One region of the Oleiphilus sp. HI0125 genome, then DNA from elsewhere that is predicted to be linked to it. Evidence: predicted binding sites of a transcription regulator. Region 1 holds the regulator's gene; each other region holds the start of a gene.

Region 1 (11,005 bases):
TCAAACCGCAATCGCAGAGCATACAGAATAACAACTAAAAGGAAACAAAAGAAAAATGGTGCCCGGGGCCGGAATCGAACCGGCACGTCCCGAAGGACGACAGATTTTAAGTCTGTTGCGTCTACCAATTTCGCCACCCGGGCAGGGGGGCTACCAACTCTTATACATCAAGAGTGGAGGCGCGAGCCGGAGTCGAACCGGCCTACGTGGATTTGCAATCCAGTGCATAACCGCTTTGCTATCGCGCCACATTTTGTAAGGTGTTTAAGTGCTTTCGATGAACAAGGATTGCTACATCCAGTGCACTTTTCACCTTGGGTCGTACAATCGTACTCAGCGCTTTGCTAACGCGCCACATTTTGTAAGGTGTTTAAGTGCTTTCGATGAGCAAGGATTGCTGCATCCAGAGCATTTTTTACCTTAGGTCGTGCAATCGTACTTAGCGCTTTGTAGTCGCGCTACTTAAAAAAGCACGTGTATTATAGTGCCCTTTTAACAAAAACGCCTCGGGGTTTCCGAGGCATTTTTATTTGGAGCGGGAAACGAGATTCGAACTCGCGACCCCGACCTTGGCAAGGTCGTGCTCTACCAACTGAGCTATTCCCGCGTAAAACTTTTATCGCGTTTAGGCTGTTGCCTTGCGAAGAGGCGCATATATTAACGAATCAAATTAAGGAGTCAAGCACCTTTAAGCACTTAATTTTAATTACTTTTCGTTTGCGAATAATGCTCCCCAAGAAGCGGCTAAATATTGAACCATTGACCACAAAGTTAAGACTGCTGCGATAACGATCAAACCGTAACCAAACCAGAATGAAGCTTCAATTTTTGCACCAATCAGCAAAAAGAAAATCGCACTCATTTGGCACATTGTTTTCACTTTGCCTATATATCCAACTTTCACATTATCGTGTTTACCTTGTTGCGCCATCCACTCTCGGAGAGCAGAAACGACAACCTCTCTCCCTACAATGATAATTGCAGGAATCGTTATCCACCATACGCCAAACTCTTCAATAATCACGGCAAGTGAAATCGTCACCATCAGTTTGTCTGCAACCGGATCCAAAAACGCTCCAAATGGCGTCATTTGATTCCACTTACGTGCTAGATAGCCATCAAACCAATCGGTGACGCCAGCAATCCAAAATAATGCTGCGCAGGCGTAATAGTTCCAATCATAAGGAAGGTAAAAAGCGATCACGAAAACGGGAATCAAAACAATACGCGATAGCGTAAGGATATTCGGCAAATTCATTTTTTCTCTACTCAATCACCGTGCAGACTAAGGTATATATGCTCCGCTAGACTGCTACTAATGCCATCCACTTTGGCTATTTCTTCAATCGATGCTGTTTTAATCCCTTGCACACTGCCAAAGTATTTGATCAGTGAGCGCCGTCTCGTTGGGCCAACGCCATCAATCCCTTCAAGCTGAGACTGCCTGCGGCTCTTATCTCTTCGCTTGCGATGACCTGTTATTGCGAATCGGTGGGCTTCATCGCGAATATGCTGCATCAGATGCAAACTAGGTTCATCTGACGCGCATTGTATCGTTTTAAGGCCGCCCTGCCCATCAGGAATAAATAAGGTTTCAAAACCTGGTTTACGTGTTGCTCCTTTGGCGATACCAAGCAATAAAATGTCGCTGGCATTCAGTTCATTTAACACGTCTATTGCCATGTTCAACTGCCCTTTGCCACCATCTATAAAAATGATATCCGGACGCTTACTAGGCTCTTCATTCACCTTTCGATATCGCCGCGACAAAGCTTGCTTCATCGCTGCATAATCATCTCCAGGCTCAATCCCTTCTATATTGAAGGTGCGATAATCTGACTTTAGCGGCCCCTGATCGTTAAACACAACGCAAGACGCTACAGTTTTTTCCCCAGAACTATGGCTAATATCAAAACATTCCATACGCTTTGGCATGTCTGGCAATTCTAAAAGCGCTCTTAGAGCATCAACACGATGAAAAACATTTTCTTTGTTGGATAAATAGGTTTTTAAGGCGCTGTCAGCATTTGTCTGTGCCAACTTTTGCCACTGAGCTCGAATCGTCTTCACTTTGTGCGCAAACCGAATGTTTTTCCCGACAACATTTTGAACGGCTTCGCTCATCATCGTCTCATCCGCGCATTTAAAGGGCAAAATAACTTCGCAAGGCAAGTCTTTCTCGGCACCAGAACCCACATAATACTGCTCTATAAATGACTGAAGCCGCTCTTCTTTGCTCTCGTCTAAGAGCATTTTAGGGGTATAGTTTTTGTGCCCTAAAATTCGGCCCTTTCTGACGAAAAGCATCGAAAAAACCGAAACACCAGGGCCATCAGACAGTGCAACCACATCTAGATCTGCACTTCCTGATTCAACACTCTGGCTCTCTTGCGCATGGCGAAGGTGCTGAATCTGATCTCGCAGTTCTGCCGCCTTTTCAAACCTCAAGTCCTCAGAAGCGGTCTCCATTTCATCTATTAACTGTCGAAGAAGTTCTGGATTCTTGCCTTGCAAAAACATCGTGACATGATGAACGTCTTGCAAATATTCATCTTTATCAACTAATCCAACACAAGGCGCTTTGCAGCGTTTGATTTGATATTGCAGACAAGGACGTGATCGGTTTTTATAGAACGATTCTTGGCACTGCCTAACTTTAAATATTTTCTCTAGAAGCCCTAGGCTCTCACGGACAGCATGCGCATTCGGAAAAGGCCCAAAATACTGCCCCACTTTGCCTTTCGTCCTAACGCGTTTAAGACTCAGTGAAGGAAATTCTTTATCGGTCGCCAAATAGATATACGGATAAGACTTATCGTCCCGCAGCAAAATGTTGTAGGGAGGTTTCAGCTTTTTGATCAAATTTTGCTCTAAGATCAAAGCTTCTGTTTCACTATTCGTAATAGTGACTTCAATATTTTGAATTTTTGAGACCAGCGCGCGAGTCTTAGGCGCATGATCATTCTTAAGAAAGTAACTAGAAACGCGTTTTTTTAGATTCTTGGCCTTGCCAACATAGAGGATCTGCCCAGCACCATCGAACATTCGATAGACACCTGGGGCAGTTGATAAGTTTTTAAGGAAGTTCTTAGCGTCAAATGGCTGCGCGATTGCGCTTTGACTACTCTGTGGCATCGACTTCTAGCAATCCGTGCTTTACTGCCATGAGCGTTAGACCTACATCACTGGTAACGCCAAGTTTCTCAAATACGCGATAACGGTAGGAGTTAACCGTTTTAGGGCTCAAACACAACACGTCCGAAATTTCTTGAACCTTACGACACTCCATAATCATCTCAGCAATCTGCTTTTCACGAGAGGATAGTTCACTAAACGGATCATTGCTGGATTCATTTAAAGCCATATTTTGTGCGATATCAGGGCTAATGTAACGCTCACCCGCATGCACTTTCTTTACGGCTTTAATCATTTCACTGATGTGGCTATTCTTCGATACATAAGCGGAAGCCCCAGAATCAAGGACTCTTTGTGCTGAAGGGGAATCTGTCAATGCAGAGACGACGACAACCTTGATGTCATCACTGACTTTCTTAATAAGTCGCGTGGCTTCAATGCCCCCTATACCGGGCATTTTGATATCCATAAGCACAACATCTGGCTTATGTGATTGAGCTGAGTCGATGGCGTTTTCACCTGAGTCAGATTCACCAATCACATTTATGGATACGTCATCCTGCAACATACGTGCGATCCCTGCGCGAATAAGATCGTGGTCATCAACCACTAATACATCTATCACTTGACACCTCGCACTATGTTATCGCTAAGACACATAACAGTAAGTTCATCGTTTACATTATTTTTCACTTATAGGCGAAGTTTATGACCTTTCCTGAAAAATGTGAAACCTTTGCTTCAAAAGCCTCCTACCAAGCACTTTTTTTTAGAAGTATTTCACGAGTTCAAATTGCACATGATCCTCACTTTGCAAAAATCTCATTTTCTGCGAGGAGTCGGTCGCTGCATTAAGGATATCCATTGGATCAGTGGTCAAATGAGGTTTCCCGTCAAAGACCCAAGCATTTACAAAAAGCTTTACATCGCTTGTGAGGCGCTGGCTTGCCTCAAGTGAGTAGATACGTTCATGAGTTTTGTGATCAAGAATACCGCCCAATAGTATTTCGGATGAGTCTTCATCATTAAACGCATAACGCCATCCAACAAACACGTCTTGCTCAAACGTTATGCGACTGTCACTCTTACGATCATCGTATAAATATTCAGCAATCCAACCCAAATCTGCATAACTATCAAAGATCCCAACCTGCGTGTATTCAAATCCTGCGACGGCGGCAGAGTAACGAGAATCGATTCCTTTCGTTGAAATACCTTCGAACTTTAGTAACCATGATTCATAAATATACTGGAGTTCCAAACCCGTTTGATCGATCTGCTCATAAAATGGAACAAAAGCAGAAGGCGCCATCGGGTTATTCGGCGCCAATATTGGCGTTCGCCCAGTACCAGAAAAATGAGAAATCGCGAAATCAAGATCGTCGATGTAATGCGAATAACGTGCGGCAAAGTCTTGATGATTCTCTTCAGCGCCTGATTCGTACTGTGCATGATCCAATTCAATTGGCAGGGGCAAACTCAAACGCCCTTCTATATCATTAAAAGTACGCTCTCTAAAATAGGGCAACCAAAACAAATCGATCGTCCCCCAATCATATTCTGAAGAGAACTGCACCATCGGTTGACCAAGCTTATCCTCACCATCGACTGACTCTACACCATCAGTCTGGTTTACAATATCGACTAGATGCAGCGACTCAGTAACACCCCAAAACACTTTGCTTACGCCCGCTTTTAGCGACCAATTGCTTCCTATGTATGTGTACGCAGCTTCTCTCAAATCAGCATGACTGCGCTCGTCGTCATTCCTGTCATAACGTCCAAAAAGTAATACTTCGTAATCACCGCCAAGGACCTCTCCATCGTAGCCCAGCTCTAAACGCCCAGAGGTTTGACTCTTATCTTGTCCATATAATCCAGATTCCGAAAAGCCTCGCCATTCGACACCTAATTCAGCTTCAAAAGAAGAAAACGCAACGCTAGGAAAAAAAGCTGAAACGAAGGCAATTCTGCGCAAAATCATGGACACCACCAAACTTGTTATTATTGGGCGAATTCTGCCCGCAATTGCGATCTGCGAATAGAGCAAGTCTTGGAAAAGATTTATCCATAAACTTTACAAACAAAATAACACTGTATACATTTACAGATACTGGATATAAAAACAGATAACCCAATTGCGGTAATTGACATGGAAAAACTCACCAAACGACAAAGCGAAGTGCTCGCTCTGATAAAAACCTACGTAGATGAAACAGGTTATCCACCAACACGCGCAGAAATCGCAAATGCTCTCGGCTTTCGATCTCCGAACGCTGCAGAAGACCACATCAAAGCACTTGCAAAAAAAGGCGCTATCGAGATTGTTCCAGGTGCTAGTCGCGGCATTCGACTACCTCAAGATGAGTCGGCGAATGATGGCCTACCTATTGTTGGCCAAGTAGCTGCAGGTAATCCGATTCTAGGTGAAGAGAACATCGAAGATTACTGCACCCTGCAACCCGAATTCTTCAATCCCTCAGCTGACTACCTCTTACGCGTAAGAGGTATGAGTATGAAGGACATAGGGATACTCGATGGCGACTTATTAGCTGTACATAAAACTGAGCAAGCTAAAAATGGCCAAGTCGTTGTTGCGAGAATTGAAGATGAAGTGACCGTAAAACGCTTTTTCAAAAACAAACATACTGTAGAACTGCATGCTGAGAATGAAGAATTTCAACCAATCGTTGTTGATCTGAAAGAACAGCAGCTCGCAATTGAAGGTTTAGCCGTTGGCGTTATCAGAAAGGATACAATCCAATGAATGAAGCATACATCCAACAAGATCTAGGTTTTAACGACAAGGCACTTAATACTTCGTTTATTGAAATAGACGCTCCAAATAGCGCAAAAAAAGAAGCGAACGTAACAGAGATTATTATCGCGAAGTCAAAAGCAGATAGTGTTCAAATGCTATTGCCTATGCTTACAAAGCTGAATCAAGAACAACGCTGGCTCGCATTAATAGATCCGCCTAGCGAACTACTGCATCGATGGAAATCTGAACGAAAAACAGATCTCAATGAAATAATCGTTCTTCGATCAAACAAGCAAATATCCGGTGATGCGCTATGTCAAAAAGCTTTAGCAATGGGTACCTGCCATGCAGCTATTTTATGGACAAAAGGCATCAACAACGAGTTTTTTGAACAGCTTGAACGCGCATCGATTGAGGGTGATAGTCACGGAATTCTAGTCAGAAGTAGATAGAAAACATGACAAACTAGATATTACATATAGAGATAAAGCGCACTATGGATAATTTACTGTGCGCTCAAAAAATGGGTTGAGTTTAATGTACTGTTGAAGGGACTTCTTCTTTTTGCTGCGCTTCGTATGCAGCTTTTGACTTTACGCTTGCGGTTTGAACACCGGCACCGATCATCGCTTTTGCAACTTCTACAGAATGCTCACGCAAGTACTCACTAACTTCCTCAGAAAACTGGATCGTTACTAATGCGCCTTCTTCATCGATTCGTTTTAAAACAAATTCACCATCGTCTTGCTGAACAATCTCTAAGAAAGAACTATCTGCAGTACTCACACTTACTCCACAAATCTGTTTTCATTAACGATGAATGGTATCACAGGGAGACATAGGCTCTCTATGCTCTGAGAGGATCAAAGCGTCATTAAATATAAAATTTATTAAATTGAAAGAAATAACAATATTTCTTCTTCAGGGCCTGAATAGCTTACCTATAATCTCGCCATAGTTTTTAACGCTTACATTTGGGCCGAATATGCCAACTAAACCGTCTTCCAATATCGCGATCTTTACCTTAACTCTCGCCATGTTGATTTGGGCTAGCTCATTCATAGCGCTTAAAATAACATTTCAAGAGCTACATCCTGCCCAAGTGTTATTTGGAAGAATGTTATTGGCCAGTGTCTTTTTCGTATTCATGCTGCGTTGGATGGGGCGTCTAAACTATCAACGAGGTGACTGGAAGCTACTATTAATGATGGCGATAATGGAGCCCTGCCTCTATTTCATATTTGAATCATTAGCACTTCAAAACACGACAGCATCTCAAGCTGGCGTTGTAACATCTCTTCTGCCTTTATTGACTGCAATTGGCGCTTACCTTGTTCTCGACGAACGTCTGCATATTCGAACTTGGTTAGGATTTGCCATCGCCATTGTCGGTGCGATTATTTTAAGTGTTGCTGGAGATAGCTCAGAGACAGCCCCTAATCCGATGTTAGGTAACTTTTACGAATTGTTAGCGATGGTTTGCGCTGCCGTGTATACCTTAGCTGTGAAGCATTTAGTGAGTCGTTACTCCCCTCTCTTTCTCACAGCTCTGCAATCTTGGGTTGGAGCAATCTTCTTTCTTGGGCCTGCGATGTACGTCCCTTTACCTGAAACCATTAGTACAACGAGCGTTGTTGCCGTGATGTATCTTGGCATTATCGTTTCGATCGGCGCCTATGGCTTATACAATTATTCTCTGACGCGAGTACCTGCTACTCAAGCCTCTGCCTTCATCAACTTGATTCCAGTATTCACTGTTATCATTGCATTTCTAGTTTTAGGGGAATATTTCAACCACACGCAGTTTATCGCCTGCAGCGTGATCATCATCGGCTTGTATTTAAGCAGGACGCCTAAAAAACAAGACCTTAATTAATACTCGGCGTATTGTTCTCGCACATCAGAGATGAATCGCTTCAACTCACCGAACATTTGCGAGGCGTCTGCTACACCCATTTTTAACGAGAGAGCTCGCACGTCAATTTGAGTGACGGAAAGATCACCCATCAACCCGTCGTTCTGAGCTGCCTCGGCAGTTTTTTTGTCAGCCAACACCCAAGCATCTACACACACAAGAACCTCACGCTGATCAAAGTTATCTAGATCAATAAAACCAGCTTCCCAGCTCTCGCGACCGCGACTTCGTTCAACGAAGGCGCTAACAGACGCTACATTACTGTAGATCGACAGAAACTCTGACCAACTTTGGATAGTATTCACTTTGTTCTTGGGAGAGAGAAGCTCAGACCACTCGTTCAACCATGCCTGCCATGCCGTACTTAAGGACATCAAATAGCCATTGTAAATAAGCTTACGATCCGCGCTACTTACATTATTCATTGCAGCAATTTGTTTCTCATACCGACCCGCAAAAAGCATTTGTGCCTGCACGACATCTCGCCAATTTTTCATATACCCTCCAAATTTATGCGCAGTATACGTGTTGCTTTTCTAATCCGCACTTGAAGAGACGTAAACCATGATCTTTACTGAACTAAAGGCAAATGAATAAGGACAAAAACGCCTGATGACCACAAAAGTATTAATATGTGACGATTCAAAACTCGCACGTAAGCAAATGGCAGCTTCACTCCCTGAGGACTGGGATATTGAGGTGAAGTTTGCAGAGCACGGAGCAGAGGCGCTGAAGCTCGTAAAAGCGGGTGAAGCAGACGTCATGTTTATCGATCTAAATATGCCCGTCATGGATGGCTATGAAACACTCGAGATGATTTCATCGCTAGACCTGCCTTGCATGAGCATTGTTGTATCGGGCGATATTCAGCCTGAGGCCAATGCTCGCGTAAAGCGCTTGGGAGCGATCGATTTTCTCAAAAAGCCAATAGACCAAGGGCAATTAATCAGCCTATTGGAAGATTTTGGGCTTTATCGTACAGCCAATGAAGCATCCGCAAATCCGAACGTCAAAGATGCAATCAACAGCATCACTAGCATCGATTATCGCGAATACATGCAAGAGGCTAGCAACGTCGCAATGGGGCAAGCCGCGGATCTTCTTGCTCGCTATTTGAACGTATTTGTAAAATTACCTATTCCTAACGTTAACATCATTGATGTTGGCGAACTGGAAATGGCTCTGGCTCATACCGAAGAGACATCCAGCTATTCGGCTGTATGCCAAGGCTTTATTGGTTCAGGCATTTCTGGAGAGTCGCTGCTCATCTTCAACGACTCTTGCTTTAAGGACATGGCAAGCCTTCTGAATTTTCAGGGCGAGATCGATAGTAAGGCAGAACTTGAATTGCTAATGGAAATGGCCGGCATATTAAGCGGAGCCTGCATTAATGGTCTGGCTGAACAAATCGATCTCATCTTTAGCCAAGGACATCCGGTAGTGCTGGGTCAGCACGTTCAAGTCAACGAACTGATTGGCAAGAATTCAAACCAATGGAAGCAAACGCTGGCTATTGAAATTAATTACAGCATCGAAAACCACAACATCTCATGTGACCTGCTATTGCTCTTCACTGAAGATTCGCTCGATAAACTGTATGAGCAAATCAACTACCTACTGAATTAAGAATATGGAAGCAGCACTCGAACAAATGAAAGAATTCCATTGGTTGATGGACATGGTCCAAACCGTGGATGTCGGCTTAGTTGTTATTGATGAACAGTTCAATGTAAAAGTCTGGAACAGCTTTATGGAGAGCCACAGCGGAGTCAGCTCTGACAAGCTACGCAATAAAAACCTGTTCGAAGAATTTAAAGATCTTCCAGAAGATTGGCTAAGACAAAAAGTGAACACGGTATTTGCGTTAAAAAACCGTTCATTTATGACATGGGAACAACGTCCTTATCTATTTCAGTTCCCTAATTATCGACCAATTACCGGTACTGAGAAATTCATGTACCAAAACATCACCATATCACCGCTAGTTTCTTTGGACGGAAGCGTCAATCAAGCTGTAATCATTATTTACGATGTCACCGACATCGTAGCGAACCGTAAAGCTCTTGAAAAAGCCAACGATGAATTACAGATGCTTAGCCGCACAGATCGACTGACAGAACTCTACAATCGTGGCTATTGGGAAGAATGCCTTGTTCGAGAGTACGCCCGTTACACACGTTATAAAACTGAATGTTCCGTTGTCATGCTAGATATCGATCACTTCAAAAAGGTGAATGACACCTACGGACATCAAGCCGGAGATGCTGTGATTCGTAAGGTCTCTTCGCTCGTACGTGACAATTTAAGAAAAACAGATATCGCTGGTCGATATGGCGGCGAAGAATTTGGAGTTATTCTTCAAAATACTGATTCAGATTCAGCCGTTTATTTTTGTGAACGCTTAAGAAAATCAGCCGAAAAATGTGTCGTGACGCATGACGGACAAGAAATCAAATTTACGATCAGCCTCGGTATTAGTCAGGCCGATCCCAACCTTATGGATTACAAAGCTTGGTTAGAGCAAGCAGACCACGCACTTTATGCAAGTAAGGAAGGCGGTCGAAATCAAACTTGGGTCTATTCAAAAGTCTGAGTACACTACGCGCTTTACCAACACTTATGGAAAAAGCGCTTGAACATCTGCCACGTTAATCTTGCTCGCGGCTTCAGCGGGGGCGAAAGCCAGACAATTTTGCTAATCAAAGAGCATCTTCGCCTTGGCTATCACGTTAACGTTGTCGCTAAAAAAAACTCCCCCTTTTCGAATGCATGTAAAGCATTGGAATGCTCAGTTATAGAGGTAAGCCATTACCTGACTGGGCATAGCAAAGATGCCACTAGCAATATGCACGTCATGCATGTACATGAAGGACAAGCCATTTACTGGGCACTCATTCAAAAGCTAATATTTGGCACGCCATACATCGTCACAAGAAGAATCGACAATAAATTCAAAGATAAATGGATATCAAGCCTTGCTTACCGACTAGCATCAAATATTGTCTGTGTAAGTCATGCCGTTGAAAACATCGTCTCCAGACAATTTCCCGACGCGCGCACCAACGTCGTGAATGATTCGCCTGTTGCTTACCCAATTGATGAGCATGCTCTCGCAGCACTTCAGAGCAAATACAAAGACAAATTCATCGTTATTCAAGCTGCCAAACTCTATAAGCACAAAGGCTTTGATATCA
Region 2 (11,005 bases), on a different contig from region 1:
CCTAAGCGTCGACAGTCACAACAACGCAATATTCTGAACAGCTTAGAAATTGTTAAGTCGCTTAAAGAACTCCTTATTTTGATACAACAACATCGGGGTCTTACCACAGGCTTTTTGCATGGTGATGCGCAGTTAGAACGGTCCATTGGGAATAAAAGGGCGAGTATTTATGAAAAATGGAAAGCGCTTGATGCTGCAAGTAATGAGCTTGAGAGCGATATGCTATATACGAGCATTAAATCGCACTGGGAGCGTTTAGCGACAGGCTGGCAACGTCAAACCGTGGCAAATAATATCGACCAACATAGTAGGCTGATTACTAATCTACTTTATCTGATTGAAAACCAAGCAGAGAATTATGGTCCTATGCTTCGGTTAGGGCGAGATTCAGGTCTTGATGTGATCTGGAAGGAACTGCTTGAGACCATTGAAGCGATCGGCCAAACGCGAGCCATTGGCATGGGCGTTGTAAGTGCTGGCGAAAGCTCAGTCATTGAGAGAATTCAGCTCAAATTTCTCGTTGATAAAGTGAAACATCGGGTTGCAGCGCTTGAGTCTTCATTTACTAAGAAGACGAGTCTCATGGGCAACAAAAAATGGGCGAGCTTATTTTTAAACGACGTTCAATTGCATGTTGAGCAGTTGTTATCATTCGTTGAATCGATGTTGTTAAACAACGATTTGAAATCTGTGACTTCCGAGACTTTCTTTGATCTAGCGTCCTCCGCGATTACACCCTTAGACAAATTGTTCGTTGAAGCGGAAGAAAAAATAAAAGATCACCTCAAAATTTCTCCAATGCTTAACTAAGCCTTTCAATCCGAACATCAGACAAATGAAGATATATCTCAATACCTGTGTATTGTCATTTGTTACTTCGTTTTTTCCGTTGTTTTTCAACGGACTTTTTTTCACTACGAGAAACCCAAAGTACGTTTGAGCGCGTATAGCAGCACGACCCACGGAAATAAACGAAAACTCAATACGTGAAGAGGTAGATCGTGAATCATTATAAAGCGCCAATGGACAACATAAACTTCGTTCTTTTTGAAGTTCTTAAAGCCGGCAACATCGCAAACATCGAGCAATTTGCCGACGCGACAGAAGACATGCAGCGTGCTGTACTAGAAGAAGCTGCAAAATTGGCAGAAAACGTACTTCAACCGATCAATGCATCAGGTGACAGGGAAGGGTGTGTCTACGACCCAGAAGCGAAAACAGTAAAAACACCTTCTGGTTTTAAAGAAGCATACAAAACGTACCAAGAAGGTGGTTGGAGCGGTCTCGCTTCACCCGTTGAGCATGGTGGACAAGGTTTGCCACACTTCTTGAAAGTAGTAGTTGATGAAATGTGCTGCTCTACCAACTTATCGTTTGGTATGTATCCAGGTTTGTCTCACGGCTCTATTGACGCTCTGACATTGCACGGTAACGAACACCAGCAGTCTTACTATTTGCCGAAGCTTATTGCGGGCGAGTGGACTGGCACGATGTGTCTGACAGAACCACATTGTGGTACAGATCTTGGTCTAATCAAAACTAAAGCTGAGCCGCAAGCGGACGGTAGTGTGTCGATCACCGGTAACAAGGTCTGGATTACAGGCGGCGATCACGATATGACTGATAACATCATTCACTTGGTGTTGGCAAAGCTTCCGGATGCGCCTGCAGGCAGTAAGGGCATCTCATTGTTCTTGGTTCCGAAATTCCTTGAAGATGGTTCACGTAACCCTGCGTTCTGTGGCGGCCTAGAACACAAAATGGGGATAAAAGGATCAGCGACTTGTGTCATGAACTTTGAGGGTGCGAAAGGCTGGCTTGTTGGTAAAGAGAATGAAGGTTTGAAGTGCATGTTTACGATGATGAACGCTGCGCGCATCATGGTAGGTATGCAGGGTCTTGGTTTAGCTGAAACCGGTTACCAAGTATCTTTGGCTTTCGCGAAAGACCGCCTGCAGAGCCGTTCATTGACTGGCCCTAGAAACCCAGATGGTCCAGCAGATCCAATTATTGTTCACCCAGATGTACGTCGTATGCTGCTTAAGCAAAAGGTGTTGATTGAAGCTGGCCGCGCAATGGCGTATTGGGCTGCTTATCAGCAAGACTTAGCACATGCAGCTCCAGAAGAAGCGGATCGCGAAAAAGCAGATGATTTATTCCAGATCATGACGCCAATCGTGAAGTCATTCTTGACTGACGAAGGCTACTTCAGCGCAGATGCGGCACTTCAGTCTATGGGTGGTAACGGTTACACCCAAGATTGGCCAGTAGAGCAGTTATTACGTGATGGACGCATTGCACGTATCTACGAAGGCACAAATGGTATTCAAGCGCTTGATTTGATCGGACGTAAGCTGACGATGCGCGGCGGTCGTTTACCTCGCACTTATATCGCAGCAATGAATGACTTGATCGCTGATGCATTGCCAGAGCATAAGAAGCAAGCTGAGCAGTTCATCGCGAAGTTGACCCAAACCTTGATGGGATTGGTGAAAACAGTGATGAGCGATCCAGAAGAAGCGGGCGCAGCAGCAACACCGCTCCTACGCATGTTTGCTTTAACTAGTTTGGCTGTAATGTGGGCCAAGATGGCTAAGCAAACTCAAGACAACGGTACGAAATCGCGCTTCTCTGAAGACTTCTTAGAAGGAAAAGTGAAAGCAGCAAACCACTTCTATCGCCTGTATCTTCCTGAGATGGATCAGCTAGCGGCAGATGTCGAAGCAGGTAAAGCTACCTTGATGGATCTTGCTGAAGCAGAGTTCTAATAAATTCTTGACCTTGCATTAGAAAACCGACCTTAGGGTCGGTTTTTTCGTTTATAGTCCAGTGTTTTTTAAACTGCGCTTTTTAATAATTGGTCATATTTTGTGGGTAGTATTCCCGCACTGGCATACATATACTTTTGCAAAATTTTTTATAATCGGAATCCCGTGCGCGATATTTTGAAGAGCAAAATTTGGCAACTTTTCTTAGCGATTGCTTTCTTATCAATGCAATCGGCTTCGGCGCATATCCATTTGGGTTCGAATCATGATCATGATGGTCATGACCACACCCATTCTCAGTTAATACATACGCACAGTATTTCTTCTCATCATGTTGATGCATTTGCGGCTGAAATCGCACCTCATACTAGTGAGGTAGTTGAGCTTTGCCAAGACTGGACCGTAAAGAATGGGAAGAAGCTGAATGATCATGACTCCCAAGCTTATCTAAGCTCCGATTATGTTTACCGTGAACAGACGATTGTCGTTGAAGATTATCGAGGCGATGCTCCTGTTCCCGTTATCTTCCGATTCTATTTTTCATCTCAGGCTAGGGCGCCTCCAATATAGTTGTTCTCTTAGGTTTAAATCATTTTTTTATTAGCGAAAGCTAAGATTTATTATTGAGGTACACAATGTTATCTGTATTGAGAAAATACCGGTGGCCTGTCGCTATTGGTATGTATTTTTTATGTAGTTTCGTCTTTGGCCATGGTATGTCTGAGGCGGATAAGGCAAAGGCACTTGAGGCCACAAACTGGGATTTCGTGGAGCTGGGTGCCAGCCATATGGTCACTGGGTACGACCATTTACTCTTCCTCTTCGGCGTTGTTTTCTTTCTTACCAAATTTAACGATATTGTTAAGTTTGTAACTGCTTTTACTATTGGTCATTCAATCACGTTGCTATTTGCGACGCTGTATCATGTTCAGGCAAATTATTATTTGATTGATGCTGTAATCGCGCTAACCGTCATCTACAAAGCCTTCGATAATCTTGGAGGATTTAAGAAGTATTTGAATGTGGCTTCGCCTAATCTGCTGATCATGGTATTTGTATTCGGCTTGATTCATGGCTTTGGATTGTCGACGCGCTTGCAAATGCTGCCTCTCGCAGAAGAAGGCTTAGTGCTTAAAATTCTTTCGTTCAATCTTGGTGTAGAGCTTGGACAAATAGCGGTACTCGCTGTGATGGTGGCTCTCCTTGCAGGGTGGCGTAGGACAAAATCATTCACTAACTTTATTAATGCGGCAAATGTATTTCTAATGTCTTTAGGGATATTACTTCTGTTGCAGCAATTGCATGGATATTCGCACGAGCAGCATCCTGATGATTTTGGTTTCAGCGCAGATAATCATTTACATGCCCATGAGGAAATGGATGCTAGTTCGATGAAAGTCCCAGCTAAAACTCATCACGATTCAATTGACTGAACAACAAAGTTTTAAAGAGAGACATTATGATTAACTTTATTAGAACATTACTGCTTGGTGCGGTACTCATATTCAGCCAGTTTGCTTTAGCTGGGCCGGGGCATGATCATTCTCATGATCATCAACATGACCCAATAACAAGCGAACAAGCTGTTGATAAAGCATCGGCACATGTTCAAAAGCTCGTTAATAGAGGGAAGATCGATGCTTCTTGGGCGGAGGTTACGGCTAGCTCTGTCGAAGAAAAATCGTTTGGACATGGTCCTGAATGGGTTGTTTCATTTAAGAATGATGCGATTGCTGACCCAGCAAATCAGACGCTTTATATTTTCTATACCATCAACGGAAAGTACTTAGCTTCTAACTTTACGGGGCAATAAGTAGTCGAAGGAGGTGCGAACACCTCCTTTCAGATCGCTGACAAACCCCGGTTTTTATACCGGGGTTTGTTCGTTTTGACGGGTGTCTGGTTTTTTGGTTCTTATGTGCATCAGGCCTTAGTCGGCATCCATCTGCCAAACCTACTATGATTGGAACCGACATTTTTTTTAGAGTTGAGAAATAACGACCTATTTCTAAGAGAATATGCTGCTGCAAATTTTTTAAAGAACTATGTCAGAGAAAGCGTGCTATGCAAAGCGTGCAAAGGCGTCTTGTGCCGCATGAACAATAATGCCGTGTCGCCTAGCTAACGCGTCATGATCACGGTCGTAGCCACCACCAATCACTGTAGCAACTGGAATCGCTCGATCTAGACAATGCTCAAGCACTAAGTCGTCTCGTGCGCGAATCCCTTCCAGCGAAATATTAAGGTTCCCCAACGCATCGCCTTTCCATACATCAACGCCTGCATCGTATAAAACAATGTCGGGTTGAAAGTGTTCGAGCAACCGCACGAGCGTTTGCTCAACGATATGGAGGTACTCCATGTCACGCATCCCAACGGAGAGGCCGACATCCAAATCGCTTTCCTGCTTGCGGAATGGAAAATTCTTTTCACAATGCACGGAACAACAAAATATCTGCTCATCTTCCTGCAGTATGGCTGCGGTACCATCGCCCTGATGCACATCGCAATCGAAGATCAAGACACGTTGAACTTGCCCTCGAGCAACTAAAGTGCGACTCACAAACGCGAGATCGTTAAGCAAACAGTACCCAGAGCCAAAGTCATAATGCGCATGGTGTGTTCCACCCGCCAAATGCACGCCTACGCCAAACTCTATGGCTAATTCGGCAGCGTACAGAGTACCGTTTGGGGAGATGAGCGTCCGCTCTATGAGAGCTTCACTCCACGGTAGGCCTATACGACGCAAAGCCTTGGGGTCTAGTGTGTTATGAGTCAAATCATTGAGATAGCGAGAAGCGTGGCATAAAGTAAGTTCATCAATTCGCGCCGCGGATGGTTGATGTTCGTTAGATGCTACAAGCCCTGCATTGCAACAATAATCGTACAAGCGCTCAAACTTAGACATGACAAAACGATGTTTGCTGTCGAAAGGGTAACTGTACTTCGGATGATAAACCAAAGGCACGCGCTTCAAATCGTGATGCTCCCTTATTTTTAGTTGAATCTAGAAATGAAATATAGGCCAATGACATAACAAGTATGAAGTCATGCGGTATTTTCAACGTTTTTTGTTACGCGGTAATGAATCAAGATCGCGTTAACAAATGAAGTATTGCATGGTATCTAGCCAATAACTTAGCTCTGCAATTGTATAACTCTTCCTCGATCGAGATGGCTACCATTTAGTCTGCCGGCAGCCCCACGAACCCAGCCTTAGAATCTAAAGCTAGTATCCGCATGTTGCTTTAAGAGCTTGGTGATCTCTGGATTATTTTTGAGCTGAGCTAAGTCAAGCAAATAGTCTAGCTCCAGCTCTTTGAGTGTTTTGTCGAGCAAGGCTAGCCTCAGTTTCTCTAGCTCACCATTGGCGATCATGGTTGTGATTGCCGACATTTCGTTGATACCCATTCGTTTATTGTTTGAATTTGGCATTCGATGCTCCTTATTACGCTATCCACTCTGCTTTTATACATTGAGGTTCAATGGATCGGTTTAAAAGGTTTCTTTGTTTGAATGATAAAATTTAATAATTATACTGTTTGTATATACAGTATTTGTGATAGTGTATTCACACGAATTAAAAATAGGAGCAAATCATGGCGATCATTACGCGTTATGTGGTTGAACATAAAGGGGTTGAAAAGCTAGTGACGACAGACAAAAGAGAAGCAGATCGCTACGACAAGATGCTAGATGTAGCAGACAACCTTGCTACTTTTATACAAGCTAAGGGTGTAGATATTGATGATGGCTTACTGGAAGATCTGTCTGTTTTGCTGTCTAAAAACAAAGAGAAGGTGGCAAAACTATTTAAGGGAGTTGATGCCGAAAGTTTGCTTGAAGAAGAAAAGGCAGAAGTTGTAAAGCTAGAAACAAAGCAGGCTTGATTTGCATCGTGAGCACGTGACCGCGAATACGTGAAACAAAAGCGGTGCTCAGGATTCCAATCAAACCCTACTCGTTTTTTAGAGAAATAATAGACCGCTGTATAAGTAGGCCATGACGAGGTTGAAAGACAGCTTAGCGCTCACGCCGCGCTCGCTTGGTAGTCTTTCATGTTTGATTGATGTAACCACTGCAGAATATCGTCAGCGATGTCCGGCCAGCAGCTTTCAGCCTGATAGGTGTGGCTTAGGCCTTCGTATATTTTTATATCCGCGCCGAGTTGATCTGCGCTTTTCTGAATTTCGGTATGGGGGATAATGTGATCTCCCTTGGCAGCTAGAAACAATATGTTGCTTGGATGAAGTTTGGTGCTGATCAATTTTGGAGGTGATAGTAATTTCATTAATACTGGAATTGATTCGGACCTCAGCTGGGCGGTGACCTTGTCAGCATCAGCTGTGTCGCATGTATTAGAATATATTCCTATCGGGGGTGTTCCGTAGCGGGTTATACCTGCATAACACGCGGCGGTAATAAATTTGGCGAGAGAGATTGGTGACTTTTTAGCGAGAGAGCTCATCGAACCGACAACTCCAGAAATTGGCACAGGCGACATTAAGATCAATGCATGGGCTTTAGCGTGAGCAGTGGCGTGAAGGGACGCAAGTCCACCAAGAGAATGGCCAATGACGGTCGGTGCCTTATCAAAGCTTTCGATTGCTTCAATGCATTCATCGACGTAGTCATTAAACCTTAGCTTAAGCCGTTCCTTAAAAGATAAATGATGCCCGCTGAAGGTCATGCAATGAACTTTAAAACCCATCGCTCTATAGTGCTGAGCAAAATTATCTTCCCAAATCCAAGAACCGGACATAGCGCCGGGAACAAACAGAATGGGCGTACTTGTATCGATGTTAAGCGCATTTATGTTTGAAGGCATCGCTTAGTCCTGTTGCAGTTCTTTGAGTACGAGTGACATGGTTTGTCGATTGAACCCCATTCCTAAATGAGAAACGTTCACTTCGATATATCGTGTTTGTTGGTCTTCGGGCAATACGCTGGCAGACCAATCAACGACGCCGTCTGTTTTACTAACAATTGCACTGAGCTTGCATTGAATGGGCTTCTTTTTTCGCTCTTCGACGCCAGCCTCAATCCAGTCCAGATCTAAGCCTTTTTTGGCCAAGATAGGTGCGGCCGCAGTATATTTTGGGCCGCCCGTAAGCGGCGTGCCCAGCGTTACGACATGATCGACCATTTCGGGTAAATCTCTCGCTACTTCTCGGGCAACTACGCCACCAAGGCTCCATCCGACTAGCGAAACTTGCTTTCCTGTTTGTTCGTAAAACTCTTTCACTCTCTCAGCCATTAGACCGCAGAGATGAGGTACACCGAACTCTCCATTATGAGGATTAGGAGGAGGTAACTCCCATTCCATGGAGTGCAGGTCATAATCTTTGTCTAGGCCAGCACGATTGACTCCAAGTCCCCAGCCCATTGCTTTAAACCCATGACGTTCTAGGAAAAACCGGAGTGGTTTCATGCTTGAATCACTAGCACCGAAACCAGGCAGAACAAATACGTGACGGCCTTTGCCTATATCTTTTTGCTGTTTTACGCTCAAATATGACATCCATGCGGGTAGGGCAATTAGGTCAAGTGCGGCGCGGTATTCCAGCAGGCCATTCTTAAAACTCGGGGTACTAAGTTGATGTGTAGTGCTCATTGTGGGGTATCCATTGATGAGAGATTCATTTGTTCGCTGGTGTGTTGACTGACAATACCTTGGACAGCGAAATCGAAATCTTTGGAATTCAAATGAGATCGCATTTGTTGCATCAAGTTGCCGACTAAATCCACATCACTTTGTGAGAAGGGGGCTAGTTGTTGCGCAACGAATTGTTTGGCCGCTAGCTTGGCATTCGCTAACAGACTTTTTCCTGAGTCTGTTAATTCCAAAATGATGGATCTTTTGTCGAGAGCGTGTGACTTTTGATGAATCAAACCTCTTTCTAATAGACGACGAGTTACGCTGGTGATGTTGCCCTTCGTCACCAATAGCCTTTTGGCTACTTCTTTGGGCGTGGCCTTGTCACCTAAGCTCTCGATTCCAGTAAGTACATCAAATTGTGAAACCGTAAGATCGAAGTGGCTCATCATACGGGCATATTTTTGATGGCAGGTTTGATATGCCTCGACTAGGTGTTTCCAGGCAAGTAGTCGGTTTGATGCATCGCTTTGGGTGTGCAAGATCTGGCCTTAATTAGTTGAATATTCAATCAATATGGTTCAATACTGAACTAAACGGGCTTTGGATCAGGCTTATCGGGTGAAATAAACAAGAGGTAGGGTCTGAGTGAATATCTTACATGCTAGTACCATAATAACTAATGGCTCATGCTTAAGCCTTAAATAATAAGCGCATTCCCTTCGGAAGTTCTTACAAACTCGGTCGTATATTGCCAACACTGTTCGATATTCTTACGGCAGAGTACTTCCTCAACACAGCCCGTTTGCAAGGCGTGTCCTTGGTCAATTAACAGTGCTTTGTCGCAGTATTTCAGGACATGATTCAGGTCGTGCAGTACTGCAATGACACGTATGTTTTATTCACGACTTGAAGGCATGGTGATGATTAGTCCTCAGATTTTAATCAGCATTAATTCGATGTCATTCCCTTCGTATTGGTCTTGGAACTTTAAATTTTTGACTTAGTTTATCTTAAGCTTTGCGCTGTAAATAAAATTCTATATAATAATCATTCTCATTTGTAATAAGTCCATTCAATTTATTTTAAGTGTTCGGTTTATGTTTTTTTACTGCATGTCTCTTTTCGGTTGTGTGCGGCGATTTGTTGTTCGCGTCATGGCCCTGGTTTGCTTGGTAACGGTTTCACTCCCAGCGTTGTCGGAAGAAATGCTTGAAAAAGTTTTGAAGCTAACTCGGTCGTCACATGAAGTTGCATCCGCGTCGCAAACTAGAATCGATCAGCTCTCTGAAAAGACGCGTCAAACAGTAGATGAAGTTCTAGCAGCCGAGCGTCAACTCAATCTTGTTAAAGCCTACAATATTCAAATGCGTCGCTTGATTCAGGCGCAGGAAAAGGAAAAGGTAGAACTGCAGCAGCAGATTGATTCTATTTCCGAAACTGAACAAGCCATGCTGCCGTTGCTTGTTGTGATGGTCGATCGACTAAAAGAGCTAGTGCAGGAAGATCTTCCTTTCAAACTAGCGCAGCGTAAGGCTGAATTGGATTCACTTTTCGCATTAGTTGACCGCGCCGATATTAGTATCGCTGAAAAATATCGCCAAATTCTTGAAGCGTATGAGAACGAAGTTGCATACGGCCGCACCATCGAAACTTATACCGCAGATTTGATCGGTTCAGAGGAACAGGTGCAAGTTAGTTATCTGCGAATTGGGCGTACCTCGCTTTACTATCAGACACGTGATGGCTCTGAAGGGGCGTTGTGGCTCCCAGCTGAACAGCGCTGGGCGCAATTAGATCGAGGTGAAAACCTTAATTTAAGTAAGGCGATGCAGATTGCTTTGCAGCAACGTGTTCCAGAGTTGTTAGCTTTACCACTTGTCACAGCAGCGAAGTAGGGGGCTGACATGAAACAATTTACTTTAGGCAAAGTACTTGGTCTTCTGTTAATCGTGAATGCAGGTCTGTTTTTTGCCCAAAAAAGCCTGGCCGAAGATTCGCAAAATGTAGATTTTATTGCGCTCGCAAAGTCGATTGTGAAGAACGACGCAAAAGAAAATGCTGAGCGTGAGCGTGTATCGAAACTTGCTTTGGCTGAGCAGAAGCGTTTGCTTCGCCAAACAAATCAGGAAATTGCTGAGGAAGAAAAAGAAAAGCAACGTTTGAAAGCCTTGTTTGATAAGAACGAAGACGACATCGCAACTCTTCAAGAAAAACTCGATTTAGCGAGCGGCACACTTGGCGAAGTATTTGGTGTTGCGAAAGAAAGCGCGCTGGATTTAATTCCTAGCCTTGAAGATTCGATGACCAGTGCACAATTTCCTGATCGTATTACAGCATTGCGTTTTGCCGAGACCAGTAAGGTGCCAACCCTTCTTGAGCTACAAGCCTTATTCAGTAGTTTTGAAAGTGAAATTGTTGAATCAGGGAAGATTGAATTATTAGATCTTCCCGTTGTTGCATTGGATGGAAAAACTTCCCCTAAGCAAGTGCTTCGTATCGGTACCTTTAGTGCGATGGATGAGCGAGGTAATTACCTAGCTTGGGATCTTAGCAAGCAACAATTGAGCGAACTACCGACCCAACCTTCAGAGACGTTTTCGCAGATTCCGCAATTGGATACTGCAATCCCTACCACACT
Region 3 (11,005 bases), on a different contig from region 1:
GTCGGGCGATCGCTTAACGTGCCGACAATGGATTTAGCATCATCAGATTCGGTGTTGTGCGCATGCTTGTGTCCTTCGGTATTATCTGGAGGCATAGTCGCGTGATGATGCTCATCGTGAACAAAATCCATATAATCTCCATCCAAAAGATCCGATTGAGGATCTTGCGAGAATAAAAAAATATGCGCTTCATCTGTTTTGTTCTCGAAAACAAAACGAACGACTTCGCCCGCATTTATTGCGATTGTATTTGGAAACAGCAAACAATGAAGCACCTCAACTCGCTGCATAATATCTGCAGATGCAACGCCAAATAAAGGGTCATTCCAATATTCACCTAGAATATCCTCTGGCTGAACAGCATTCGATAGAGGAACCCATGACACAAAAGCAAATGCCAGTACTGTTTTCCTAAATTTAAACACCCAGTTTGCCACCCATCTTTAGTATGTGTTTCACTTATTACTCGACATTCTAACTGATTAAAAATGGATCTCTAACAAGGTGAAGAAGTACCCAATTTGCGTGACGATTGCTGGCTCTGACAGCTGCGCTGGCGCAGGAATACAAGCAGACCTTAAGACCTTTCAAACTCTGCAATGCTATGGCATGAGCGTTATTACCGCAACGACAGCCCAAAACCATCTGGCAATCAACGAGATGCACCCCATACCGGTCACACATGTTGAAACTCAACTAAACACTTTACTAGACGAATACGACGTGGCTGCAATAAAAACAGGAATGTTTGCCAATGCCGAACAGATCGAGAGCGTTACGTGCATACTCAACAACTATGCGCAAATTCCACTGATTGTTGATCCAGTATTGGGTAGTAGCTCGGGCACCGAATGGGAGAGTCATACACTCGTCGAAGCAATAAAAAACCTGCTCCTACCTCGCGCAACAATGATCACGCCAAATCTTGTGGAAGCATCGCGGCTGTTCCCCGATTATTCAATATCAGATCTCCAGAGTATCTCGGAAAGTACTAATACAGCGATACTGCTAAAAGGCGGACATGGAATTGATGAAACGACTGTTACGGATTCTTTCATCAACAAAAACGATGTACTAACAATCCGTCATGAAAGAATTAGTACGCTTAACTCTCATGGTACCGGTTGCACTCTCGCGTCAGCGATTGCCGCAAACATAGCCTTGGGCAATGACCTGCAGAACAGTACCAAGACTGCAATAGACTACGTGCATCAAACGCTTAGCAATTCCAGAAACTATTTACACGATTCGTGTAAGAACGAACTCAGAAACTTACCGATGAATCACACAATAAAATTATAAACCTGCGTACAATTCGCCAAAACAATTCAAAGTTAAACAAACATGATCATCTCACGCCTACTTCCCGTTCTTATCGCACTACTAATTGGAGCTTGTGCGTCTCAACCAGAGAATGACTACCAAAGCATTGAAACATCACAAGTCGAGCAAGATAACCCGAGGGCAATGTATGAACGGACAGCGGAATTGTTTGCTCGACCAGAGAACCTAGGTTTGGAGTTCTATTCTCCAACATACTATTCCTCAGCAACACGAGCTTTAAAAGATGCTGAGCGATCTCTGAACAATCCTAGAGACAAACAACCGTCAGTTGCACAAGCAACTATCGCTGCTAGAAAACTTTTAGAAAAAGCACAATTCACCAGAGCTGCGGTCGAAAGAAATCTGAAAGACTTCGTAAAGCATCGAAACTTACTGGTTGAGTTAGAGGCATCAAAATGGCAACCCGAAGACTGGAAAGACCTACAAAAAGAAATGAAAGAGCTAGTGCTTCTGATTGAGGATGATCGAATTAAGAAAGCTCTGAAGCTTGAACCAAGTGTTCGCAAAAGCATGTATGAGCTAGAGATTAATACTCTACTCGTGTCGAGTTTGAATCAAGCACGAAAAACACTCGATCGTGCAGAAAAAGCTGAAGCCGAAAATTATTCCCCTTACTATTTTAACCAAGCTCAGGCACTCATCGCCGACACGGAAATATACATTCGTGGTAACTACCGTGACCGACGCGGTATCGCATACAGAGCTCAAAAGGCAGATACCGAAGCGCTTCATGCATACAAAACCGCACTTGATAGTAAACGCTTAGTTGAATTCGATGAATCTGACACAGAAGACTATTTTATAGCTCTAAAACAAAAGCTTTTCGCTTTATCAAACGAAATAACAGAAACACCAATTATTCCCGCCACCATTGATGAACTCATTGAGCTATTGGTCAGTAATGCCAAACTTGCAGCAAGCCAAGTGCCTGAACAAGAAACAGACTTCAACATTGATGATACACAAAGCGATGACGATGAATCGATTGAAGTACTAGAAGTGCTGGATAGTCTGTATTTAGACGACAGTCCAGGTGACACTCCATGGTCAGAATCCAGTATTGATGACGACGAAGCACAGAACTCATTCGACGACTATTCGAGCGAAGGAAGCGTAGAGCAAGCGTTTGATGAGGTAGAGTTTGTAGAATAAAAAATGCCCGCTCGAAAGCGGGCTGCACATTAGCAATACAACTAGTCTTAGCAAAACACTAAGACGGAGGGGGGATTTTTAAACTTCCAGTTCTAATTCTTTAGGCTCGCCATCGCCTTTTTCGTCGATCTTAGGCATGAACTTATCACGAATCTTCTGCTCAATTTCATTTGCGATTTCAGGGTTCTCTTCTAAGAATTTAGCAGCATTCGCCTTGCCCTGACCTATTTTGTCGCCATTGTATGCATACCAAGCACCTGATTTATCGACCAAGCCTTCTTTCACACCTAGGTCGATCACCTCGCCCATATGATAAATACCTTTACCATACATAATCTGGAACTCAGCCTGTCTAAACGGTGGGGACACCTTATTTTTCACTACCTTCACACGGGTTTCATTACCCACGATTTCGTCGCCTTGTTTAACGGCCCCAGTTCGACGAATGTCCAAACGAACAGAAGAATAGAATTTAAGTGCATTACCACCTGTTGTTGTTTCAGGGTTACCAAACATCACACCAATCTTCATTCGAATTTGGTTAATGAAGATACATAGGCAATTTGCATTCTTGATATTACCTGTAATCTTGCGCAGTGCTTGAGACATCAAACGCGCTTGTAAGCCAACGTGGGAATCACCCATGTCACCTTCGATTTCAGCACGCGGCGTAAGTGCTGCAACGGAATCAACGATAATGACATCGACCGCTCCAGATCGAACTAGCATGTCTGCGATCTCTAAAGCTTGCTCACCAGTATCTGGCTGTGACACCAATAGTTCATCTACATTAACACCTAGCTTTTCGGCATAGATGGGGTCTAGTGCGTGTTCAGCATCAACAAATGCACAAGTCTTTCCTTGCTTTTGGGCTTCAGCAACAACTTGAAGCGTCAGCGTTGTTTTACCAGAGCTCTCAGGGCCATAAATTTCAACGATACGACCGTAAGGCAAGCCACCTATACCCAAAGCGATATCTAAACCGAGTGACCCAGTAGAGACTGACGGGATCAACTCACGTGGTTGATCACCCATTTTCATCACTGCACCTTTACCAAATTGCTTTTCAATTTGAGATAACGCAGCGTTTAACGCTTTTTGTTTATTGCCTTCCATTATGTTTCCCCTATCGTTGTGTTTTCTTTGTTTGCGTCCTTGCAAACACATAATACTGTATAGATGATCAGTATTATGTTTAGCTTCTTTGCATCTGTCCAGTTTTTTATTTCTCAGTTTTATTTCATAGCTTCGTCAGCCTTCACGAGATTAACTATACGCACGAAAACGACAAAACATGTCGCGATCGAAAATAATTTTTTATAGCCGTATAAAACAGAAGCACGCAAAACAAGCGCGTGGTGATGCCAATGAAGTGAAATTATTATTACCCTCAAATAAAGACTAATAAGAAAAGCTTTCATGTTCCGCGATCCTACTATTACTTCTCCCGGCCCTACTCCGCTTAAAGGTGTGATGCCGGCAAGCCCATTAATTGGGAACTTATTTGATTTCGCTAGAAATCCCTTAGCGTTTGTTCGTTCCGCCGTTAATTACGGAGAACATGTGGCTGATTAGCGCGTACCTGGTGAGCGGATATCTTTTGTTACTAGCGCAGAAATGAGCCACCATATTCTAGTGAAGCACTACACTGATTTTCGCAAGGCTGAATGTGATGTAGGCGTGATGGCTCATGTGCTCGGCAACGGTTTGGTAACAAACAACAGTTACTCCTCACATAAGACACAGAGAAAGCTTGCCCAACCTGGCTTTCACTTTCGCCGAATTCAAAACTATGCGCAAACGATGATCGATTACTCGTATCGCTACGCAACATCGCTGGAAGAAGACGAAGTGAGGGATGTGAACGATGATATGTTCAAACTCACGCTGTATATCGTATCTAAAACACTCTTCAATAATGATATGGAGCATATGAGCGCACTATCTGACGAAATCGGCGCGCTGATTCATGAATTGCAATTCATCATGAATAAAGGCTTCCAGAGCATGTTTGTATTGCCATCGTGGATTCCGATGCCGGGACAAAAACGACTTGCTCGAGCTAAATCAAAATTGATGCATAATATTGAAACGATGATCGACGCTAGAAGACAAGATGATGGATCCTTTGTCTTCGAAGACGATCTGCTCTCCATGTTAATGGAAGCTGAATATGAAGACGGCTCTAAAATGCCAAAAGAGCTGCTTATGGAAGAATTAATTACCCTTCTTTCTGCTGGGCATGAAACCACATCCAACACCATGACATGGGTATTTTACTTAATCGCATCACACCCTCACATACAACAAAAATTGTTCGATGAAATAGATCAAGTAGTGGGAAAGCGAGAGTTAAACTTTGATCACTTAGCGGAGCTTAGCTACACAGAGCAAGTTGTAAAAGAAGCGATGCGAATGTATCCCGCCGCTTGGGTTTTAAATACTCGTCAAGCGAACAAAGACATCGAAATCAATGGCGTGTTTTTCCCAAAAGATAAACATGTCATGGTGAGCCCCTACATCAACCATTACAACCCCAAGTATTTCCCAGACCCAGACGTTTTCGATCCGGAGCGTTTCTCTCCGGAAAACGAAGCGAAGATCCCGAGATATGCTTATATGCCTTTTGGAGGAGGAAATAGAGTGTGTATCGGCAATTCGTTTGCCATGATGGAAAATAAAATTATTTTGGCCGTCTTTGTTCAGCAGTTCTCTTTCAGTTTATGCGAGCAAACAAAGATTGAACCAGAGCCTCAAATCACCCTTTCTAACAAAAGTGGTATGAAGCTCAGAGTTTGTCGTCGCTAGAGTTTACGGACAGAGCACGGAACGCCGTTAAGCCCCGCGTTCCCTGTTAATGGATCATAGTACTGATCGTCCACGATATCATTCACACTGACACCAGCGCACTCTTGGGCGACCGATAAGTTAGTGCCCTTACGATCATGCCCCCAGCCATGAGGAATACTAATCACGCCGGGCATGATCTCGTCTGATGAAAACGCGTCTATTTCTATTTTACCTACTCGAGACTGAACCACTATTCGTTCACCCTCAGCCATCCCCAAGCTATCAATATCGTTAGGATTTAGTAAGGCGTGATCTCGTCGAGGGCCTTTAACAAGTCTCTGGGAGTTATGTAGCCATGAATTATTACTTCGGATATGACGACGCCCGATGAGCAAGAACTCTGTCTGAGAGTCACAACTTTCATCTCGACCTTCCTCTCGCGTTGCGAGAGCTTCAATCTCTGGCAACAAGCTTTCAATAACGACATGAATGCACTTGTCTTCAGTACAGATGCGCGAGCTCAACCCAGATTTCAACGGTCCTAAATCGATCCCGCTAGGATTTGATTTAAGCTTATCTAAACTCAAGGCTAATCCTTGATTAGCAGCTTTGCCATAAGGTCCCATTTGTAAGCCCATATCTATCAACATATGTGGAGGGATAAGTGGCTTAAAAGGAATTTCTTTAGCAATGGATATTGCCTTAGCTAACCCGCTTAAGATCTCCCAGTCATGCATATAGCCTTCTTTTTTCTCAAAGATGGCATCGCTGTAACGAGCATAATCTCGAACAGACAGGCGAAGGAAAGCAAGATCGTAATGATCGTGTTCAAGAGGGCCCGTCGGCGGAAGAATGTAATCAGCATGGCGTGTCGTTTCATTTAGATAAAAATCCAAACTGACCATCAAATCTAATTGGCTAAATGCTTCATCAAGTTGGCGTCCATTCGGAGCAGATAACACAGGATTACCAGCCATGGTAAACAAGGCTTTGTATTGACCTTCTCCCTCCGTCAAAATCTCCTCAGCCAATACAGTGCTCGGCAACTCCCCTCCAAATTCAGGAAGCCCAGATACTCGACTATGATATTTCGCGTAATGACCACGGCCAGGTTCACCAGGTTTCACATACCCAACTGCCGATGAGGGAAACATTGCGCCACCTTGCTTATCGAGATTTCCGCTATAGAGATTGATTAGATGAATCGCCCACTGGCATATTGTCCCATAGCGCTGAGTAGACACACCCATTCGCCCATAGATAACAGCCTTATCAGCATTCAAAAACGCATCAAACACATGCTTAAGCTCGTCAGCACTAATACCTGATTGTAGAGCCGCTTTTTCTATCGAAAACGACGCAAGCATATCGTAAAGCTGCTCTGTACCAAGCACTTCGACGCCTAAATCTATCGGCGTATCTTTGTTCTCAAGAACATATCTCAGCATCGCCAATAAAACGTATACGTCACTGCTCGGACGAACAAAGTAATGCTCGTCTGCAACGTCGGCGGTCTCACTGCGTCTCGGGTCGAGTACGACGACCTTACCCTGTCGCTCTTGAATCGACTTCAAACGTTTTTTTATGTCAGGAACGGTCATCATACTGCCGTTTGACGCAACAGGATTTGCACCAAACATAAGGAAATAATCTGTATGATCAACATCAGGTACTGGCACTAAGAACTGATGTCCAAATAAATACAAAGCAACGAAGTGATGCGGCAATTGGTCTAATGAAGTGGCCGAAAAATTACTCTTAGTTTGTAATGCCTTTCTGAGTAATTTGCCATGCGTTAAATTACCGTAGTTATGGACGTTTGGGTTACCTGCATACACGGCAAGACTGTCGTTACCATGTTCACCTTGAAGCGCCGCGACTCGCTCAGCGATCTCTGAAAACGCCTGTTCCCAAGGAATTTCTACCCACTCGCCATCCACTCTCTTGATCGGTTTTTTAATACGATCTGGATCTTCATGTAAATCTTGCAACGCAATCGCTTTCGGACATATGTGACCTCGACTCAAGGGGTCATCTTTATCTCCTTTAATGCTGAGGATCTGATCACCTTGTGTAACAATATCTAAGCCACAGATAGCCTCGCACAAATGACAGGCTCTTTTATGGGTAATTTGGGGTAAGTCAGTCATAGTTACCTTATTATTTTTGTATTTGCAGAGCGCTTTTGCTCTATAGTTATTCTTCCATTAGCAATCGTGGTTAGAGCAGCATTGATCTTGCTCAACGATCATTGCTTTTGCTAGATCTTTATACTTTTCTTCCACCGACACAAACTTGGCCAAACTTTCGTCGTATGCTCTAACATCGCCACTGCCAATATCGTAATACCAAGCATGCAAAGTTATTTTTCCGGTTGCGAGTTTTGCTGCAACCTGCGGATGCGTCACCAAGTGCTGAATTTGGAGAAGTACGTTCTGCTCAATCAAGTGGTTTAACTGCTCTTGATCGGAATCGTTAGGGTATTTTTCTTTTACTACTTGTAGTGCCGCATTTGAGAAAGACAGCCACTGTGAGACATGAGGCAACTCGCTGACAGCCTGAGGATTCATAACACCCTGCATTGCGCCACAACATGAATGACCACAGATCACTATGTGCTTGACCTGCAAGGCCGCAACAGCATATTCAATCGAGGCTGTCACGCCACCTGTTTGACTACTATGCGGAGGGACAATATTTCCTGCGTTTCGAATAATAAACAGCTCACCAGGCTCGGTTTGGACTAATAGATTAGGATCTATGCGCGAATCCGAGCAGGTAATAAACAAAGCCTCAGGTGCCTGACCTTGAGACAGTTTTTCAAATAATTCCTTCTTTTTGCTGTGGACGTCTTTCTTAAACTTCAAAATTCCAGAAACGATCTTAGACACCCCTTACCCCCATACTTTATTCTTTTTTAATATCATAAAACTGTTTGTCTACTAATTAATTAGTCTAAACTAGAAGCGTTCTTCGTTGTATTGCTTTTTAGCGCAAGCTTTGGGCATTGAAGAAGTATCGATACATTTATGGACAGATGAAGGAATACTTACATGAAGAAATTACTACTTGGCGCTGTTATCGCGTCTGCACCAATCGTTGCAATGGCAAATGGTCCTGCGGGTTGTGGTCTGGGTACAGCTGTTGTATTTAAATCTCCAAGTTCGTGGGTTGAGCACGTTCTAGCAGCAACAACGAACGGTAGTTCTGGCAACCAAACTTTTGGTATGACTTCTGGCACACTAGGTTGTGAAGCAGCTGGCGGCCCGTTGGCATCAGGCGTTGACTATTTCATTGATGAGAACATCGATTTAATCGCGATGGAGTCAGCTACTGGTCAAGGTGAAACAATTGACACTCTAGCTGAAATGATCGGAATTGAAGACGCTGACAAGCGTGCATTCCGTGTATCACTTCAACATAACTTCGATCAAATGTTCCCAACTGAAGAGACTTCATCTGCTCAAGTGTATGACGCTATCGTAAGCATCATGACGCAAAATGTTCGTTTAGCGAAATACCTCGGCTAACAACATAAAAAGAGCTAAAGAAGAACCTTCTTTCGTCTGAAAGAGGGCTCTTCTTATTAAAATAATAATATTTTCGTGCGGCATGGATGTATGCGCTTACTCGTAATTATTCTCGTGTTTTTGGTTGTTTTACTTCCAGCGACGAAAAGTATTGCTTCTGATCTAACCCAACTAGCTAATGATCGACAATGGCTAGACCTCTTACACTATCATCAGGTCGGCATTCTTTCCGAGCAAGGAAGCCAAGTCGACGATCCTAGTTTTTTTCTGAGTCCTGACGGACAAACCAATCCCAAAAGTGAACTCCGTGCCACCATTGAAGCGATGTCAACTTTCGGAACAGACTTCAACAAATACCGATGTAAATATCCTGCTCGCTTTACCTGGCTTCAAAGTCACGGTTATTTAACCAATGAAAATTTAAACTGTCCTGAGCTCAAGCAATTTCTTCAAGATGTATCAGCGCAGGGTTTAACACTGATCTTTCCTGCGGCATATTTGAACAGCCCTTCATCGATGTTTGGTCATACCCTAATGCGCATCGACAGCTCTACACATAAAAGCGATCTACTTTCGTACAGTATTAATTATGCTGCCAACGCCGACCCGAACGATAACGAACTTGTTTTTAGCTACAAAGGCCTGAGTGGAGGTTACCCAGGTGTTTTTTCGGTATTGCCGTATTATGAAAAAGTAAAAGAATACAATTACCTTGAATCCCGAGATGTGTGGGAATACGAACTAGACATAAACAATCAGGAATTGCAGCTATTCATGCTCCATGTCTGGGAGATTAAAGATACGCATTTCGACTATTACTTTTTTACTGAGAACTGCTCGTATCATCTTCTAACACTTCTCGATGCTTCTAGTACAAGATTTGAGTTATCAAAACAATTCAGCACAGATGTAATTCCAGCCGATACAGTTAGAGCCTTGCAAGAAGCCGGACTCATTAAGAGCGCAAGGTTTAGACCTTCGATGCAAACAGCATTAAAGCACCGCCGTAATCAAACTTCTTATGCGACACAGCAATTTGCTGAACAGCTATTAAATGAACGAAATCGGGAAGTATCAGAGCTCACATCAACATCAGTGTTAAGTGACAAACATAAAGCTCAGGCAATAGAACTTGCAGTGTCCATCGCGCGATACCGAGCTAAAGAAGAGCCTGATGAAGCTGCGTATTACAATAAGCGTACAATCAGACTATTGTCCGAGCGAAGTAAAATTAACGTAGATCAAAGCTTTACGAGTACACCGACGCCTAAAACACGTGATGACCAAGGCCATCGATCTCACCGCTGGTTAGCGCGCTCCGGTCATGACATAGATGGCAATTACATCGGACTTGATCTTCGGATGTCTTATCATGATTTCTTAGACCCTGTACTGGGATATATCCCAGGAGCTCAACTCGAAATCATTCACGCGAAGTTTAAGTCTTATCTTGATAAGCCAGAGTCAAACGCTCAATTTCAACTTGAAGAATTTAGAGCTATCGATATTCGCTCTTTCTCACCTAGAGATAATTTCATCAAACCTATCTCTTGGTTTGTTTCTACAGGCCTGACGCGCAACATCTATCAATCTGACGAACTAATGCCGTATCTCAATGCAGGCCCCGGCGTCAGCTATCGCACGCCTATTACGAGCAATATCGATTTGCTTAGCAGTGTGTTGCTCAGTTCACGCGCATACACCGACTCAGATATCGATAAAGGATTTACCATCGATAGCGGTCCTAAACTCAACTGGCTAATACAAACTGGAAGCATTAATTTCAATGCGTATTGGGAGCGTCACTACTCTCTACTCGGAGCAAATTTTAATCAGCAAATAGCCTACCTTGGAGTTGGTGTCGCTGCGTTTTCTAATACCAGCCTTCGTCTCGGGGTATCGTATTCAGAATCTAACTTAGAACGACATCAAAGCATCACCAAAGACTATCAAACCGCGGGAGAAATCGGCCTTGCGTGGTACTTCTAATCTAGCTCATAACATCAGTTCTATTCCTATTCGTCTATTATTAATTTTTGCGCTTATAACAAGCGTGGGCTGCAGTAACCTATCTAGCTTTTTGTTTTTTCCCCACCAGCAACACTACAAAACCCCAAATGATCTCAACGTCGAATATGAGACTGTTACGCTTGAATCGGAGGGATTTAAACTTGTTAACTGGCTGATCA

The links. The regulator LexA, encoded in region 1, represses DNA repair genes until DNA is damaged. The targets are predictions, from matches to a motif close to TACTGTNTANNTANACAGTA.
Region 2: a site for LexA is predicted at 6,305-6,324, ahead of A3762_RS06385 (YebG family protein). Genes of this name have one in related genera too.
Region 3: a site for LexA is predicted at 3,666-3,685, ahead of recA (recombinase RecA). Genes of this name have one in related genera too.

What each region holds. Positions count from the first base shown of each region.
Region 1 covers NZ_LWGF01000588.1:1,371-12,375, reverse strand. Annotated here, with positions in the region: tRNA gene A3762_RS07300 (tRNA-Leu) at 57-143, opposite strand; tRNA gene A3762_RS07295 (tRNA-Cys) at 175-248, opposite strand; tRNA gene A3762_RS07290 (tRNA-Gly) at 532-607, opposite strand; gene pgsA (CDP-diacylglycerol--glycerol-3-phosphate 3-phosphatidyltransferase) at 707-1,258, opposite strand; gene uvrC (excinuclease ABC subunit UvrC) at 1,270-3,135, opposite strand; gene A3762_RS07275 (response regulator) at 3,122-3,760, opposite strand; gene A3762_RS07270 (hypothetical protein) at 3,905-5,119, opposite strand; gene lexA (transcriptional repressor LexA) at 5,288-5,902, shown strand; gene A3762_RS07260 (SulA-like leucine-rich domain-containing protein) at 5,899-6,348, shown strand; gene A3762_RS07255 (hypothetical protein) at 6,431-6,682, opposite strand; gene A3762_RS07250 (DMT family transporter) at 6,882-7,772, shown strand; gene A3762_RS07245 (hypothetical protein) at 7,769-8,308, opposite strand; gene A3762_RS07240 (response regulator) at 8,424-9,437, shown strand; gene A3762_RS07235 (sensor domain-containing diguanylate cyclase) at 9,442-10,404, shown strand; gene A3762_RS07230 (glycosyltransferase family 4 protein) at 10,444-11,005, shown strand, end outside.
Region 2 covers NZ_LWGF01000502.1:1,314-12,318, forward strand. Annotated here, with positions in the region: gene A3762_RS06350 (nitrate- and nitrite sensing domain-containing protein) at 1-810, shown strand, start outside; gene A3762_RS06355 (acyl-CoA dehydrogenase family protein) at 1,002-2,768, shown strand; gene A3762_RS06360 (hypothetical protein) at 2,946-3,338, shown strand; gene A3762_RS06365 (HupE/UreJ family protein) at 3,404-4,201, shown strand; gene A3762_RS06370 (DUF6488 family protein) at 4,228-4,581, shown strand; gene A3762_RS06375 (histone deacetylase) at 4,831-5,736, opposite strand; gene A3762_RS06380 (hypothetical protein) at 5,985-6,203, opposite strand; gene A3762_RS06385 (YebG family protein) at 6,368-6,658, shown strand; gene A3762_RS06390 (alpha/beta hydrolase) at 6,799-7,596, opposite strand; gene A3762_RS06395 (triacylglycerol lipase) at 7,600-8,382, opposite strand; gene A3762_RS06400 (MarR family winged helix-turn-helix transcriptional regulator) at 8,379-8,906, opposite strand; gene A3762_RS06405 (DUF3450 domain-containing protein) at 9,537-10,262, shown strand; gene A3762_RS06410 (MotA/TolQ/ExbB proton channel family protein) at 10,272-11,005, shown strand, end outside.
Region 3 covers NZ_LWGF01000901.1:42,473-53,477, forward strand. Annotated here, with positions in the region: gene A3762_RS15575 (hypothetical protein) at 1-386, opposite strand, end outside; gene thiD (bifunctional hydroxymethylpyrimidine kinase/phosphomethylpyrimidine kinase) at 505-1,302, shown strand; gene A3762_RS15585 (hypothetical protein) at 1,345-2,496, shown strand; gene recA (recombinase RecA) at 2,575-3,612, opposite strand; gene A3762_RS26565 (hypothetical protein) at 3,916-4,071, shown strand; gene A3762_RS15600 (cytochrome P450) at 4,090-5,304, shown strand; gene A3762_RS15605 (molybdopterin-dependent oxidoreductase) at 5,301-7,394, opposite strand; gene A3762_RS15610 (carbonic anhydrase) at 7,494-8,177, opposite strand; gene A3762_RS15615 (DUF3015 family protein) at 8,340-8,816, shown strand; gene A3762_RS15620 (DUF4105 domain-containing protein) at 8,907-10,805, shown strand; gene A3762_RS15625 (alpha/beta hydrolase) at 10,897-11,005, shown strand, end outside.